DNA from 3 places in the Carnobacterium divergens DSM 20623 genome. Region 3 is predicted to be linked to each of the others. Evidence: a T-box and tRNA genes for the amino acid it is inferred to sense, from the RefSeq annotation. Region 3 holds a T-box; the other regions hold tRNA genes.

Region 1 (4,072 bases), 730 kb from region 3:
ATAAAAATAGACCGAATCTTCATCAATGGTGATTTTAAAATAATACGTAATGATATTCATAATATCCTGGATAATTTTGGTTAAATCGTACATATTGTTCATTTCAGAATTTCCAGTTTGAGCATTAACTAAGTGCAACGCAATAAAGCCTGCTTCGTCTTCTGGAAGATCAATGTCATAATGTTCTTTTATTTTTTCAATCATTTTCATGCCAATTTTAAATTCCTTTGGATAGAAACGTTTAATGTCCCAGAGTAATGCATTGCGAACTTGCAGTCCATTTTTCTTTCGTTCCATAGAGGTAAAAACATGATCTGTTAAGGAAATGTAAATAGAATCATTGAGTTCCGTTTCTAACATTTCTTTACTATAATCAATGATTTGATCAACTATTGCTAAATACTCAATAGGCAATTCTAAGAGCAGCTCTTGAAATTTTTGTGACAATTCATCGCTACTTAATCGATAAACCTTGTCAATTTTATCCTTTTCAATTTTCTGCCCAATTTTTTTGCAGTAAGCCAAGCCACGTCCCATAATAATAATCTCATTTCCATAGCGATCTTTTGTTATCACAACATTATTATTTAGAATCTTTTCTATTAGCATTTCTTTCACACCCCGCCTTTCATGAAAAAAACCCAATACACCTTCATAGTCAAAGAAGTTTTCACCCCTTACTATAAACGTTGTATTAGGTTTAGCTTGCCGAAACAATCACTATCCATATGTTGTATGTAAATCCTATTTATACTATATACATTAACATTGTAAGCGCTTAATGTCAATCCTTTCTAAAAATAACTCCTTATGAATGAAATTCTATTTTTCATTTCCTCTTTTAAAATTTCTTGTGAGTTTAGCAAGAATTAATTGTATTTCATCTTGATTTACAGCTAGTTCTATTTTACTTTTAACTTTCACAAATTCTTTTCCCGTTATAGTTTTAATATGTTTTCTATGCCAATATATCATCATTTTATTATCTTTAATAATACTATAGTCAAAAGGCGTTTCTTTAAAACTATTTCTCTTATCAATTGATTTAATCATTTTATCCTTCTTTCCTTCATATTTATGATTGCTGTACTAAAATACTGGTTAATTGACTATATTATAACAAAAAATAAAAAAAGTACCAACGCATCGTTAGAAACGTTGGTACTGCTAGTATACCGGCGGCCGGGGTCGAACCGGCACGCCCTTGCGGGCACAGGATTTTGAGTCCAGCGCGTCTGCCAATTCCGCCACGCCGGCATAATTAACAAAAAGCTAGTATTTTTAAACAATGATAAAGGCGGTAACCGGATTTGAACCGGTGATGAAGGTTTTGCAGACCTCTGCCTTACCACTTGGCTATACCGCCATCATTTAAAAATATTAATAAAAAACTGGGCTAGCTGGATTCGAACCAACGCATAACAGAGTCAAAGTCTGTTGCCTTACCGCTTGGCGATAGCCCAATAATATAAAGGCGACTGATGGGGATCGAACCCACGCATGGCGGAACCACAATCCGCTGTGTTAACCACTTCACCACAATCGCCATCATAAAAATAGAAAATAATAAAATAATAAAATAAAAATACCTTAAAGGCGACTGATGGGGATCGAACCCACGCGTGGCGGAACCACAATCCGCTGTGTTAACCACTTCACCACAATCGCCATAACAATAAAAAATGGCAGGGGTAGCAGGAATTGAACCCACACTAATGGTTTTGGAGACCACTGTTCTACCTTTAAACTATACCCCTGTATTAAATTAAAAAACATAAAAAAATGGTGGAGGGGGGCAGATTCGAACTGCCGAACCCAAAGGAGCGGATTTACAGTCCGCCGCGTTTAGCCACTTCGCTACCCCTCCAAAAATGGTGGCGCGGGACAGAATCGAACTGCCGACACATGGAGCTTCAATCCATTGCTCTACCAACTGAGCTACCGAGCCATACTAGGGAAAAACATTAAATTATTAAAGCGGTCTGGACGGGACTCGAACCCGCGACCTCCTGCGTGACAGGCAGGCATTCTAACCAGCTGAACTACCAGACCAAAATACTATTTTTTATATCACATTTATATTTTTTAATTGTATCAAACACTATGATTAAAAAATAATGGAGGTTAACGGGATCGAACCGCTGACCCTCTGCTTGTAAGGCAGATGCTCTCCCAGCTGAGCTAAACCTCCAGATAAAACTATGACCCGTACGGGAATCGAACCCGTGATACCGCCGTGAAAGGGCGGTGTCTTAACCGCTTGACCAACGGGCCTATTTATTGATACGGAGAGTAAGGGATTCGAACCCTTGAGACAGTTTTCACCGCCTACACGATTTCCAATCGTGCTCCTTCGGCCAGCTCGGACAACTCTCCAGATTCATTTAAATCTCAATACAACTCAATAACACCATAGAAAACTATGTAACTCCGCAAGTAGGACTCGAACCTACGACATCATGATTAACAGTCATGCGCTACTACCAACTGAGCTATTGCGGAATAACTAAAAGCGTGGCAACGTCCTACCCTCACAAGGGGAAACCCCTAACTACTATCGGCGCTGAGAAGCTTAACTTCTGTGTTCGGCATGGGAACAGGTGTATCCTTCTCGCTGTCGCCACCACACTTCTTATTTAGTTCAGAGAAACGGTTTTAAAATATCACTACGTGCTATTTTATACTGTTCATCATCTACTCTTGTAAACCAATCGTAGTGATTCTCAGCAATTTCGTTCTCTCAAAACTGGATATTGTAAGCGCAATTTACTTTTTGATTCATGTGTTCCACCATTTATTTGGTTAAGTCCTCGACCGATTAGTATTGGTCCGCTCCATACATCGCTGTACTTCCACTTCCAACCTATCTACCTGATCATCTCTCAGGGGTCTTACTTGCCGAAGCAATGGGAAATCTCATCTCGAGGGGGGCTTCACGCTTAGATGCTTTCAGCGTTTATCCCTTCCACACATAGCTACCCAGCGATGCTCTTGGCAGAACAACTGGTACACCAGCGGTGTGTCCATCCCGGTCCTCTCGTACTAAGGACAGCTCCTCTCAAATTTCCTACGCCCGCGACGGATAGGGACCGAACTGTCTCACGACGTTCTGAACCCAGCTCGCGTACCGCTTTAATGGGCGAACAGCCCAACCCTTGGGACCGACTACAGCCCCAGGATGCGATGAGCCGACATCGAGGTGCCAAACCTCCCCGTCGATGTGGACTCTTGGGGGAGATAAGCCTGTTATCCCCAGGGTAGCTTTTATCCGTTGAGCGATGGCCCTTCCATGCGGAACCACCGGATCACTAAGCCCGACTTTCGTCCCTGCTCGACTTGTAGGTCTCGCAGTCAAGCTCCCTTCTGCCTTTACACTCTACGAATGATTTCCAACCATTCTGAGGGAACCTTTGGGCGCCTCCGTTACTCTTTAGGAGGCGACCGCCCCAGTCAAACTGCCCGTCTGACACTGTCTCCCACCACGATTAGTGGTGAGGGTTAGAGTGGTCATACAGCAAGGGTAGTATCCCACCAATGCCTCCACCGAGACTGGCGTCCCGGCTTCTATGGCTCCTACCTATCCTGTACAAGCTGTACAAACACTCAATATCAAACTGCAGTAAAGCTCCATGGGGTCTTTCCGTCCTGTCGCGGGTAAGCTGCATCTTCACAGGTACTATAATTTCACCGAGTCTCTCGTTGAGACAGTGCCCAGATCGTTACGCCTTTCGTGCGGGTCGGAACTTACCCGACAAGGAATTTCGCTACCTTAGGACCGTTATAGTTACGGCCGCCGTTTACTGGGGCTTCAATTCTGAGCTTCGCCGAAGCTAACCCATCCTCTTAACCTTCCAGCACCGGGCAGGCGTCAGCCCCTATACGTCATCTTACGATTTTGCAGAGACCTGTGTTTTTGATAAACAGTCGCCTGGGCCTATTCACTGCGGCTGACCAATTGGTCAGCACCCCTTCTCCCGAAGTTACGGGGTCATTTTGCCGAGTTCCTTAACGAGAGTTCTCTCGCACACCTTAGGATACTCTCCTCGACTACCTGTGTCGGTTTGCGGTACGG
Region 2 (4,072 bases), 310 kb from region 3:
TTCGAACCCTTGCGTGGTTTTACCCACCTGACGGTTTTCAAGACCGTTCCCTTCAGCCGGACTTGGGTAATCCTCCGAAAAAAAGTTTTTATAAAACTATGACCCGTACGGGAATCGAACCCGTGATACCGCCGTGAAAGGGCGGTGTCTTAACCGCTTGACCAACGGGCCTTTTTATTAAAATTAAAATACGGAGAAGGAGGGATTTGAACCCTCGCGCCGCGTTAACGACCTACACCCTTAGCAGGGGCGCCTCTTCAGCCACTTGAGTACTTCCCCAATCCAATATTTTAAAAGTATTTATTTACAATGGGCCTAAATGGACTCGAACCATCGACCTCACGCTTATCAGGCGTGCGCTCTAACCAGCTGAGCTATAGGCCCATAAAACGTAAAAGCGGGTGACGAGAATCGAACTCGCGACAACAGCTTGGAAGGCTGTGGTTTTACCACTAAACTACACCCGCAAAATAAATATGGCGCAGGACAGAATCGAACTGCCGACACATGGAGCTTCAATCCATTGCTCTACCAACTGAGCTACTGAGCCAAATATATTTCTAACGGTCTGGACGGGACTCGAACCCGCGACCTCCTGCGTGACAGGCAGGCATTCTAACCAGCTGAACTACCAAACCAAAAATGTATGTTGTATTGCGTCACTTCTTCTCTTTAAACAAGTGTTTTAGAGAAATTGCGGGGACAGGACTTGAACCTGTGACCTTCGGGTTATGAGCCCGACGAGCTGCCAACTGCTCCACCCCGCGATAATTTAAATGTTTCTCTACTTAATAAAAAGTAGTAAGGAGGATAAGGGATTCGAACCCTTGCGTGGTTTTACCCACCTGACGGTTTTCAAGACCGTTCCCTTCAGCCGGACTTGGGTAATCCTCCGAAAAAAATAATATGAATATTTGAATATATCAATGGACCTTGTAGGACTCGAACCTACGACCGAACGGTTATGAGCCGTTTGCTCTAACCAACTGAGCTAAAGGTCCGAGGTCTATTCATTTAATAGCGGCGAAGGGGATCGAACCCCCGACCTCCCGGGTATGAACCGGACGCTCTAGCCAGCTGAGCTACACCGCCAAAATAATTATATCTAAGTTTTTAAAAGTGGAGCCTAGCGGGATCGAACCGCTGACCTCCTGCGTGCAAGGCAGGCGCTCTCCCAGCTGAGCTAAGGCCCCATAATTAAAATCAATCGGGAAGACAGGATTCGAACCTGCGACCCCTTGGTCCCAAACCAAGTGCTCTACCAAGCTGAGCTACTTCCCGTTTTGAACTCGAAGATATGATCTTTATTTCTAAAGAATGCACCCAAGAGGGGTCGAACCTCTAACCGCCTGATTCGTAGTCAGGTACTCTATCCAGTTGAGCTATGGGTGCAAATGGTGCCGAGGGCCGGAATCGAACCGGCACGGTGATCACTCACCGCAGGATTTTAAGTCCTGTGCGTCTGCCAGTTCCGCCACCCCGGCATGGAATGTGGATCAGATTTTTCAATCTGGGCAATCTTATTATTAGTCTAACAAGCGGAAAACGGGGTTCGAACCCGCGACCCCCACCTTGGCAAGGTGGTGCTCTACCACTGAGCTATTTCCGCAAAATGGTGCCGGCTAAAGGAGTTGAACCCTCGACCCTCTGATTACAAATCAGATGCTCTACCAACTGAGCTAAGCCGGCTATATAAAATAAATGGTGCGGGTGAAGGGACTTGAACCCCCACGCCGTTAGGCGCTAGATCCTAAATCTAGTGCGTCTGCCAATTCCGCCACACCCGCAAAAGTATGGCATAACTACACATTTGAAATGCTTAGTTATGAGTCATGTAGGATTCGAACCTACGACCCTCTGATTAAAAGTCAGATGCTCTACCAACTGAGCTAATGACTCATGGTGGAGGTTAACGGGATCGAACCGCTGACCCTCTGCTTGTAAGGCAGATGCTCTCCCAGCTGAGCTAAACCTCCATATGAAATTTAAAATAAATAATCTGCGTGGCAACGTCCTACCCTCACAAGGGGAAACCCCTAACTACTATCGGCGCTGAGAAGCTTAACTTCTGTGTTCGGCATGGGAACAGGTGTATCCTTCTCGCTGTCGCCACCACACTTCTTATTTAGTTGAGACAACTTCGTTCTCTCAAAACTGGATATTGTAAGCACAATTTACTTTTTGATTCATGTGTTCCACCATTTATTTGGTTAAGTCCTCGACCGATTAGTATTGGTCCGCTCCATACATCGCTGTACTTCCACTTCCAACCTATCTACCTGATCATCTCTCAGGGGTCTTACTTGCCGAAGCAATGGGAAATCTCATCTCGAGGGGGGCTTCACGCTTAGATGCTTTCAGCGTTTATCCCTTCCACACATAGCTACCCAGCGATGCTCTTGGCAGAACAACTGGTACACCAGCGGTGTGTCCATCCCGGTCCTCTCGTACTAAGGACAGCTCCTCTCAAATTTCCTACGCCCGCGACGGATAGGGACCGAACTGTCTCACGACGTTCTGAACCCAGCTCGCGTACCGCTTTAATGGGCGAACAGCCCAACCCTTGGGACCGACTACAGCCCCAGGATGCGATGAGCCGACATCGAGGTGCCAAACCTCCCCGTCGATGTGGACTCTTGGGGGAGATAAGCCTGTTATCCCCAGGGTAGCTTTTATCCGTTGAGCGATGGCCCTTCCATGCGGAACCACCGGATCACTAAGCCCGACTTTCGTCCCTGCTCGACTTGTAGGTCTCGCAGTCAAGCTCCCTTCTGCCTTTACACTCTACGAATGATTTCCAACCATTCTGAGGGAACCTTTGGGCGCCTCCGTTACTCTTTAGGAGGCGACCGCCCCAGTCAAACTGCCCGTCTGACACTGTCTCCCACCACGATTAGTGGTGAGGGTTAGAGTGGTCATACAGCAAGGGTAGTATCCCACCAATGCCTCCACCGAGACTGGCGTCCCGGCTTCTATGGCTCCTACCTATCCTGTACAAGCTGTACAAACACTCAATATCAAACTGCAGTAAAGCTCCATGGGGTCTTTCCGTCCTGTCGCGGGTAACCTGCATCTTCACAGGTACTATAATTTCACCGAGTCTCTCGTTGAGACAGTGCCCAGATCGTTACGCCTTTCGTGCGGGTCGGAACTTACCCGACAAGGAATTTCGCTACCTTAGGACCGTTATAGTTACGGCCGCCGTTTACTGGGGCTTCAATTCTGAGCTTCGCCGAAGCTAACCCATCCTCTTAACCTTCCAGCACCGGGCAGGCGTCAGCCCCTATACGTCATCTTACGATTTTGCAGAGACCTGTGTTTTTGATAAACAGTCGCCTGGGCCTATTCACTGCGGCTGACCAATTGGTCAGCACCCCTTCTCCCGAAGTTACGGGGTCATTTTGCCGAGTTCCTTAACGAGAGTTCTCTCGCACACCTTAGGATACTCTCCTCGACTACCTGTGTCGGTTTGCGGTACGGGCAGATTGTTTCTAACTAGAAGCTTTTCTTGGCAGTGTGACATCAGGAACTTCGGTACTATTAGTTCCCTCCCCATCACAACTTGTCCTTATAGTAGCAAGCATTTAACTCACTTCAAGACTTATTGCTTAGACGCGCATATCCAACAGCGCGCATTCCTTAGCCTACTGCGTCCCTCCATTGTTCAAACAAAACAAACTGGTACAGGAATATCAACCTGTTGTCCATCGCCTACGCCTATCGGCCTCGGCTTAGGTCCCGACTAACCCTGGGAGGACGAGCCTTCCCCAGGAAACCTTAGTCATACGGTGGACGGGATTCTCACCCGTCTTTCGCTACTCATACCGGCATTCTCACTTCTAAGCGCTCCACTAGTCCTCACGATCTAGCTTCAACGCCCTTAGAACGCTCTCCTACCATAGAACCCTAAGGTTCTATCCACAGCTTCGGTGTACTGTTTAGCCCCGGTAAATTTTCGGCGCAGGGTCACTCGACTAGTGAGCTATTACGCACTCTTTAAATGATGGCTGCTTCTGAGCCAACATCCTAGTTGTCTAAGCAACCCCACATCCTTTTCCACTTAACAGTAACT
Region 3 (4,072 bases):
ACGTGTTCAATCGTTTCGTTTAAACGAGTTAAAATCCAGCGATCTGCAATCGTTTTTGGTCCAGTCAAATCGATTTCATCAACTGTTAAACCGTCCATGTTCATAATAGCAAAGCGACTAGCGTTCCACACTTTATTAATGAAGTTCCAGCTAGCATCCATCTTATCGTAGCTAAAACGAACATCTTGACCAGGCGATGAACCATTTGATAAGAACCAACGTAAGGCATCTGCACCGTATTTATCAATGACTTCCATAGGGTCAATTCCGTTCCCTAATGATTTACTCATTTTGCGACCTTGTTCGTCACGAATTAATCCGTGAATCAAAACATTTTCAAAAGGACGCTCTTCTGTAAACTCTAAACTTTGGAACATCATTCGACTTACCCAGAAGAAGATAATATCATATCCTGTTACTAAAGTATTCGTTGGGAAATAACGTTTAAAATCTGGCGCTTCTGTATCTGGCCAGCCCATCGTTGAAAATGGCCATAAAGCTGAACTGAACCACGTATCTAATACATCTGGATCTTGAATCCAATTTTCCGCATCTGCTGGTTCTTCCATGCCCACATACAATTCGCCTGTTTCTTTGTGGTACCATGCTGGAATACGGTGTCCCCACCATAACTGACGAGAAATAACCCAATCATGAACATTTTCCATCCAACGCATATACGTATTTTCAAAACGTTCAGGAACAAAGTTTACAGCTTGATCCGTAGCTTGATTGTCCATTGCTTCTTTTGCTAATGGTGCCATTTTAACAAACCATTGAGTTGATAAACGTGGCTCTACGACAACTCCTGTGCGTTCAGAATGGCCCACACTATGAACCATTTTTTCGATTTTAATTAAACGACCGATTTCTTCTAATTCTTTAATGATTTCTTTACGTGCTTTAAAACGATCCATGCCTTCATATTTACCTGCAAGTTCATTCATTGTTCCATCTTCATTCATTACATTGATACGTGGTAATGAATGACGATTTCCAACTTCAAAGTCATTTGGATCATGAGCTGGAGTTATTTTAACAACACCAGTTCCAAAGTCCATTTCAACATACTCATCCGCAATAATCGGAATCTCTTTATTGACGATTGGCAACACTAACATTTTTCCAATTAAGTGTTTGTAACGATCGTCTTCTGGATGAACTGCAACGGCTGTATCGCCTAACATCGTTTCAGGTCGAGTAGTGGCAATTTCTAAGACGCCGCTACCGTCAGCTAAAGGATAGCTCATATGATAAAAAGCTCCTTCTACGTCTTTATGGATTACTTCGATATCCGATAAGGCTGTTTTCGCTTTTGGATCCCAGTTGATAATGTATTCTCCGCGGTAAATTAAATCTTTTTCAAACATAGTCACAAAAACTTTACGAACAGCTTCTGATAACCCATCGTCAAGGGTAAAACGTTCACGGCTATAATCAACAGAAATCCCAACTTTTGCCCATTGTTCACGAATAAAAGTTGCGTACTCTTCTTTCCATTCCCAAACGGTATCGATAAATTTTTCACGTCCTAAATCGTAACGTGAAACACCTTCTGCAGCTAGCTTTTCTTCTACTTTTGCTTGTGTTGCAATCCCCGCATGATCCATTCCTGGCAACCAAAGAGTGTCGTATCCTTGCATGCGTTTTTGACGAATAATGATGTCTTGTAAAGTTGTGTCCCAAGCGTGTCCTAAATGTAATTTACCCGTTACGTTTGGTGGTGGAATCACGATTGAATAAGGTTTTTTTGTCATATCTCCACTTGGTTTAAATAAATCCTTTGCTATCCACTCATCATAGCGCCCCGCTTCAACTTCTTGGGGATTGTATTTTGTTGGCATTTTTAATTCTTCTGTCATTTGTACAACCTCTTTTCTTAATTTGATTTAACTCAGCCTATTAAGGTTTGAAATTAAGGCAAACTAAAAAGCATCCACCCTAATAACAAACTACTTATTAGGACGAATGCTTGAATTCGCGGTACCACCTATTTTGTGTATCTAATTGCGATACACCTCTCAACTTTCAGTCTTTAACGGATAACTACCCGAGATAAGTTACTCCTACTTCACCTATCCAGCTCCCAAGCTACCTTTTCTGTCCATCGATTAAGAACTCTCAGCAAATGTTCTATTCTCTAAAATCTAAGGGGCAGATACTCCTCTTGTTCAAAGCTTTTTTCTTTTCTTAATTCTAGCATTGAAGCTTACGAAACTCAATCTTTTTTTACAAATTTGGCTTATTTGGCAGCAACTGCTTCTTTGGCTGCTTCAATTGCTTTTTCATAATTTGGTTCATGGCTCATTTCTGAAACGATTTCTTCATAAACTAAGACCCCTTCGCGATTAACCACAAAGACGGAACGTGCTAGTAAATCTAATTCTGGCATATATAATCCGTAGCTTTTAGCAAACGTTAAATCAGTATCGTGAAGCATTTCCATTTCAACGCCATTCCCAGCACACCAGTCTGCTTGCTCTTCTTTTGTATTGTTTGAAATGGTCATCAACTGTACGCCTTCAAGTTTTCCAGCAATTTGGTTAAATTGTTTGGTTTGAATTGCACAAACGGATGTATCAATATTTGGAATCACACTGATTAACGCCACTTCTCCTTGGTAATCAGATAATGAAATGACTTGATCGTTTAAGTTTTTTAATTTAAATTCAGGTGCTTTTTCTCCAACTTTTGGTTGTGTTCCTTCGACTATTATCACGGTGCCTCGTTTAGTAATTTCCATCATTATAATCTCCTTTTAGTAAAAAACATTGTTTGACTTCTTCTAGTATACGAAAAAAGACAAAAGCGACGCAACCATTCTGCTTCAAATACTTAAATCTCTACTTTTTCACGAAGGTGTTCGTTGAAATAAATCAAGGTTAATAATTCTGTTGTTAAATCGATGTATCGGATGTCTACTTCAGGAGGAGCTGACACTCGACCTGGCGCGAAGTTTAAGATAGCCGTCACACCGGCTGCAACTAAGGAATCAATTGCTTCTTGCGAATATTGACTTGGAACCGTCGAAATAGCTGTGTTAATTCCTTCTTCTTGAATAATTTCTGCCATTTCGTCAATGGAATAAATAGGAATACCTGAAAGGACTTCGCCACATTGTGCCTCATCTTTTTCAAATCCGCAGGCGATTTTCAGATTTTCATCTCGTCGGAAATTATTTGCTAATAATGCTTTCCCTAAATTCCCAACGCCAACTATTGCTACTTTCGTTAATTTATTCACATTTAAAATTTGATCAAAAACTTCAATTACATGATCTACATCATAGCCGTACCCACTACGTCCAAGCTCTCCAAAATGGGAAAAATCTCGTCGAATGGTTGTAGAGGGAACTTGGGTTAAGGCACTAAATTCTTTTGATTTAATTCGTTTGACACCAGAATCTTCTAATGTTTTTAAATAACGATAATAAAGTGGCAATCGTTTTGCTGTTGCTTTTGGCAACTGTACTGTTTCTAATTTTTTTACCAACAAATTCACCTTCCTGTTTTCACTCTTATCCCCATATTACCATTGTCATACCTGACATTCAATTAAATTGTGATTTTTTTCACAGTCGTAACAAAAAAGCTAATTAGCGTATTTTTTTTACACTAACTAGCTAGATTCTTATTTTATTGAAAAAACGATTTGATTGGCAATTACTGTTTTCAGTACTTTTATTGTTCTTAATTCTTTTGTAAAAACAGTGAAGGGATTGTCTTTTAAAATCGTAAAATCACTAACAAATCCGGGTTTTATCATACCTCTGGTCGTTTCGTGATAGCAAGCTTTTGCACTTCCAACCGTGTATAATCGAATGGCTTCAAATCGTGACAATGCTTCTTCAGGAAAATAGTGTTTTCCATCTAAATCAGAGCTAACTGTTCTCGTTACGGCTGCGTGAATACCGTAAAAAGGATTTGGGATTTCAACGGGGGCATCACTTCCTCCTGCTGTTGCAAAGCCTGCTTTTTGGATGCTTTTCCAAGCAAAAGCAAGAGGTGGATGTGTCTCCCCTAAAACTTCAAGAGCCCAAGGTAAGTCGCTGCTCATAAATTGCGGTTGTAAA

What was found. The T-box of region 3 lies ahead of BR52_RS03325 (valine--tRNA ligase). A T-box ahead of a tRNA ligase gene usually reads a tRNA of that ligase, here a tRNA-Val.
Region 1: it encodes a tRNA-Val, which carries the amino acid that the T-box ahead of BR52_RS03325 (valine--tRNA ligase) is inferred to sense. The anticodon was not compared.
Region 2: it encodes a tRNA-Val, which carries the amino acid that the T-box ahead of BR52_RS03325 (valine--tRNA ligase) is inferred to sense. The anticodon was not compared.

The regions. Positions count from the first base shown of each region.
Region 1 covers NZ_JQLO01000001.1:1,395,305-1,399,376, forward strand. Annotated here, with positions in the region: gene licT (BglG family transcription antiterminator LicT) at 1-609, opposite strand, end outside; gene BR52_RS06795 (hypothetical protein) at 823-1,053, opposite strand; tRNA gene BR52_RS06800 (tRNA-Leu) at 1,174-1,257, opposite strand; tRNA gene BR52_RS06805 (tRNA-Cys) at 1,296-1,366, opposite strand; tRNA gene BR52_RS06810 (tRNA-Gln) at 1,392-1,463, opposite strand; tRNA gene BR52_RS06815 (tRNA-His) at 1,474-1,546, opposite strand; tRNA gene BR52_RS06820 (tRNA-His) at 1,596-1,668, opposite strand; tRNA gene BR52_RS06825 (tRNA-Trp) at 1,684-1,757, opposite strand; tRNA gene BR52_RS06830 (tRNA-Tyr) at 1,784-1,867, opposite strand; tRNA gene BR52_RS06835 (tRNA-Phe) at 1,873-1,948, opposite strand; tRNA gene BR52_RS06840 (tRNA-Asp) at 1,979-2,052, opposite strand; tRNA gene BR52_RS06845 (tRNA-Val) at 2,119-2,191, opposite strand; tRNA gene BR52_RS06850 (tRNA-Glu) at 2,203-2,274, opposite strand; tRNA gene BR52_RS06855 (tRNA-Ser) at 2,287-2,376, opposite strand; tRNA gene BR52_RS06860 (tRNA-Asn) at 2,429-2,502, opposite strand; rRNA gene rrf (5S ribosomal RNA) at 2,513-2,628, opposite strand; rRNA gene BR52_RS06870 (23S ribosomal RNA) at 2,799-4,072, opposite strand, start outside.
Region 2 covers NZ_JQLO01000001.1:354,802-358,873, reverse strand. Annotated here, with positions in the region: tRNA gene BR52_RS01810 (tRNA-Ser) at 1-76, opposite strand, end outside; tRNA gene BR52_RS01805 (tRNA-Glu) at 100-171, opposite strand; tRNA gene BR52_RS01800 (tRNA-Ser) at 192-279, opposite strand; tRNA gene BR52_RS01795 (tRNA-Ile) at 311-384, opposite strand; tRNA gene BR52_RS01790 (tRNA-Gly) at 397-467, opposite strand; tRNA gene BR52_RS01785 (tRNA-Phe) at 478-550, opposite strand; tRNA gene BR52_RS01780 (tRNA-Asp) at 565-638, opposite strand; tRNA gene BR52_RS01775 (tRNA-Met) at 695-767, opposite strand; tRNA gene BR52_RS01770 (tRNA-Ser) at 805-894, opposite strand; tRNA gene BR52_RS01765 (tRNA-Ile) at 928-1,001, opposite strand; tRNA gene BR52_RS01760 (tRNA-Met) at 1,019-1,092, opposite strand; tRNA gene BR52_RS01755 (tRNA-Ala) at 1,121-1,193, opposite strand; tRNA gene BR52_RS01750 (tRNA-Pro) at 1,208-1,281, opposite strand; tRNA gene BR52_RS01745 (tRNA-Arg) at 1,319-1,392, opposite strand; tRNA gene BR52_RS01740 (tRNA-Leu) at 1,396-1,484, opposite strand; tRNA gene BR52_RS01735 (tRNA-Gly) at 1,538-1,609, opposite strand; tRNA gene BR52_RS01730 (tRNA-Thr) at 1,614-1,689, opposite strand; tRNA gene BR52_RS01725 (tRNA-Leu) at 1,703-1,787, opposite strand; tRNA gene BR52_RS01720 (tRNA-Lys) at 1,827-1,899, opposite strand; tRNA gene BR52_RS01715 (tRNA-Val) at 1,901-1,976, opposite strand; rRNA gene rrf (5S ribosomal RNA) at 2,002-2,117, opposite strand; rRNA gene BR52_RS01705 (23S ribosomal RNA) at 2,207-4,072, opposite strand, start outside.
Region 3 covers NZ_JQLO01000001.1:664,478-668,549, reverse strand. Annotated here, with positions in the region: gene BR52_RS03325 (valine--tRNA ligase) at 1-1,862, opposite strand, end outside; T-box leader at 1,958-2,184, opposite strand; gene tpx (thiol peroxidase) at 2,243-2,743, opposite strand; gene BR52_RS03315 (redox-sensing transcriptional repressor Rex) at 2,836-3,492, opposite strand; gene BR52_RS03310 (amidohydrolase) at 3,631-4,072, opposite strand, start outside.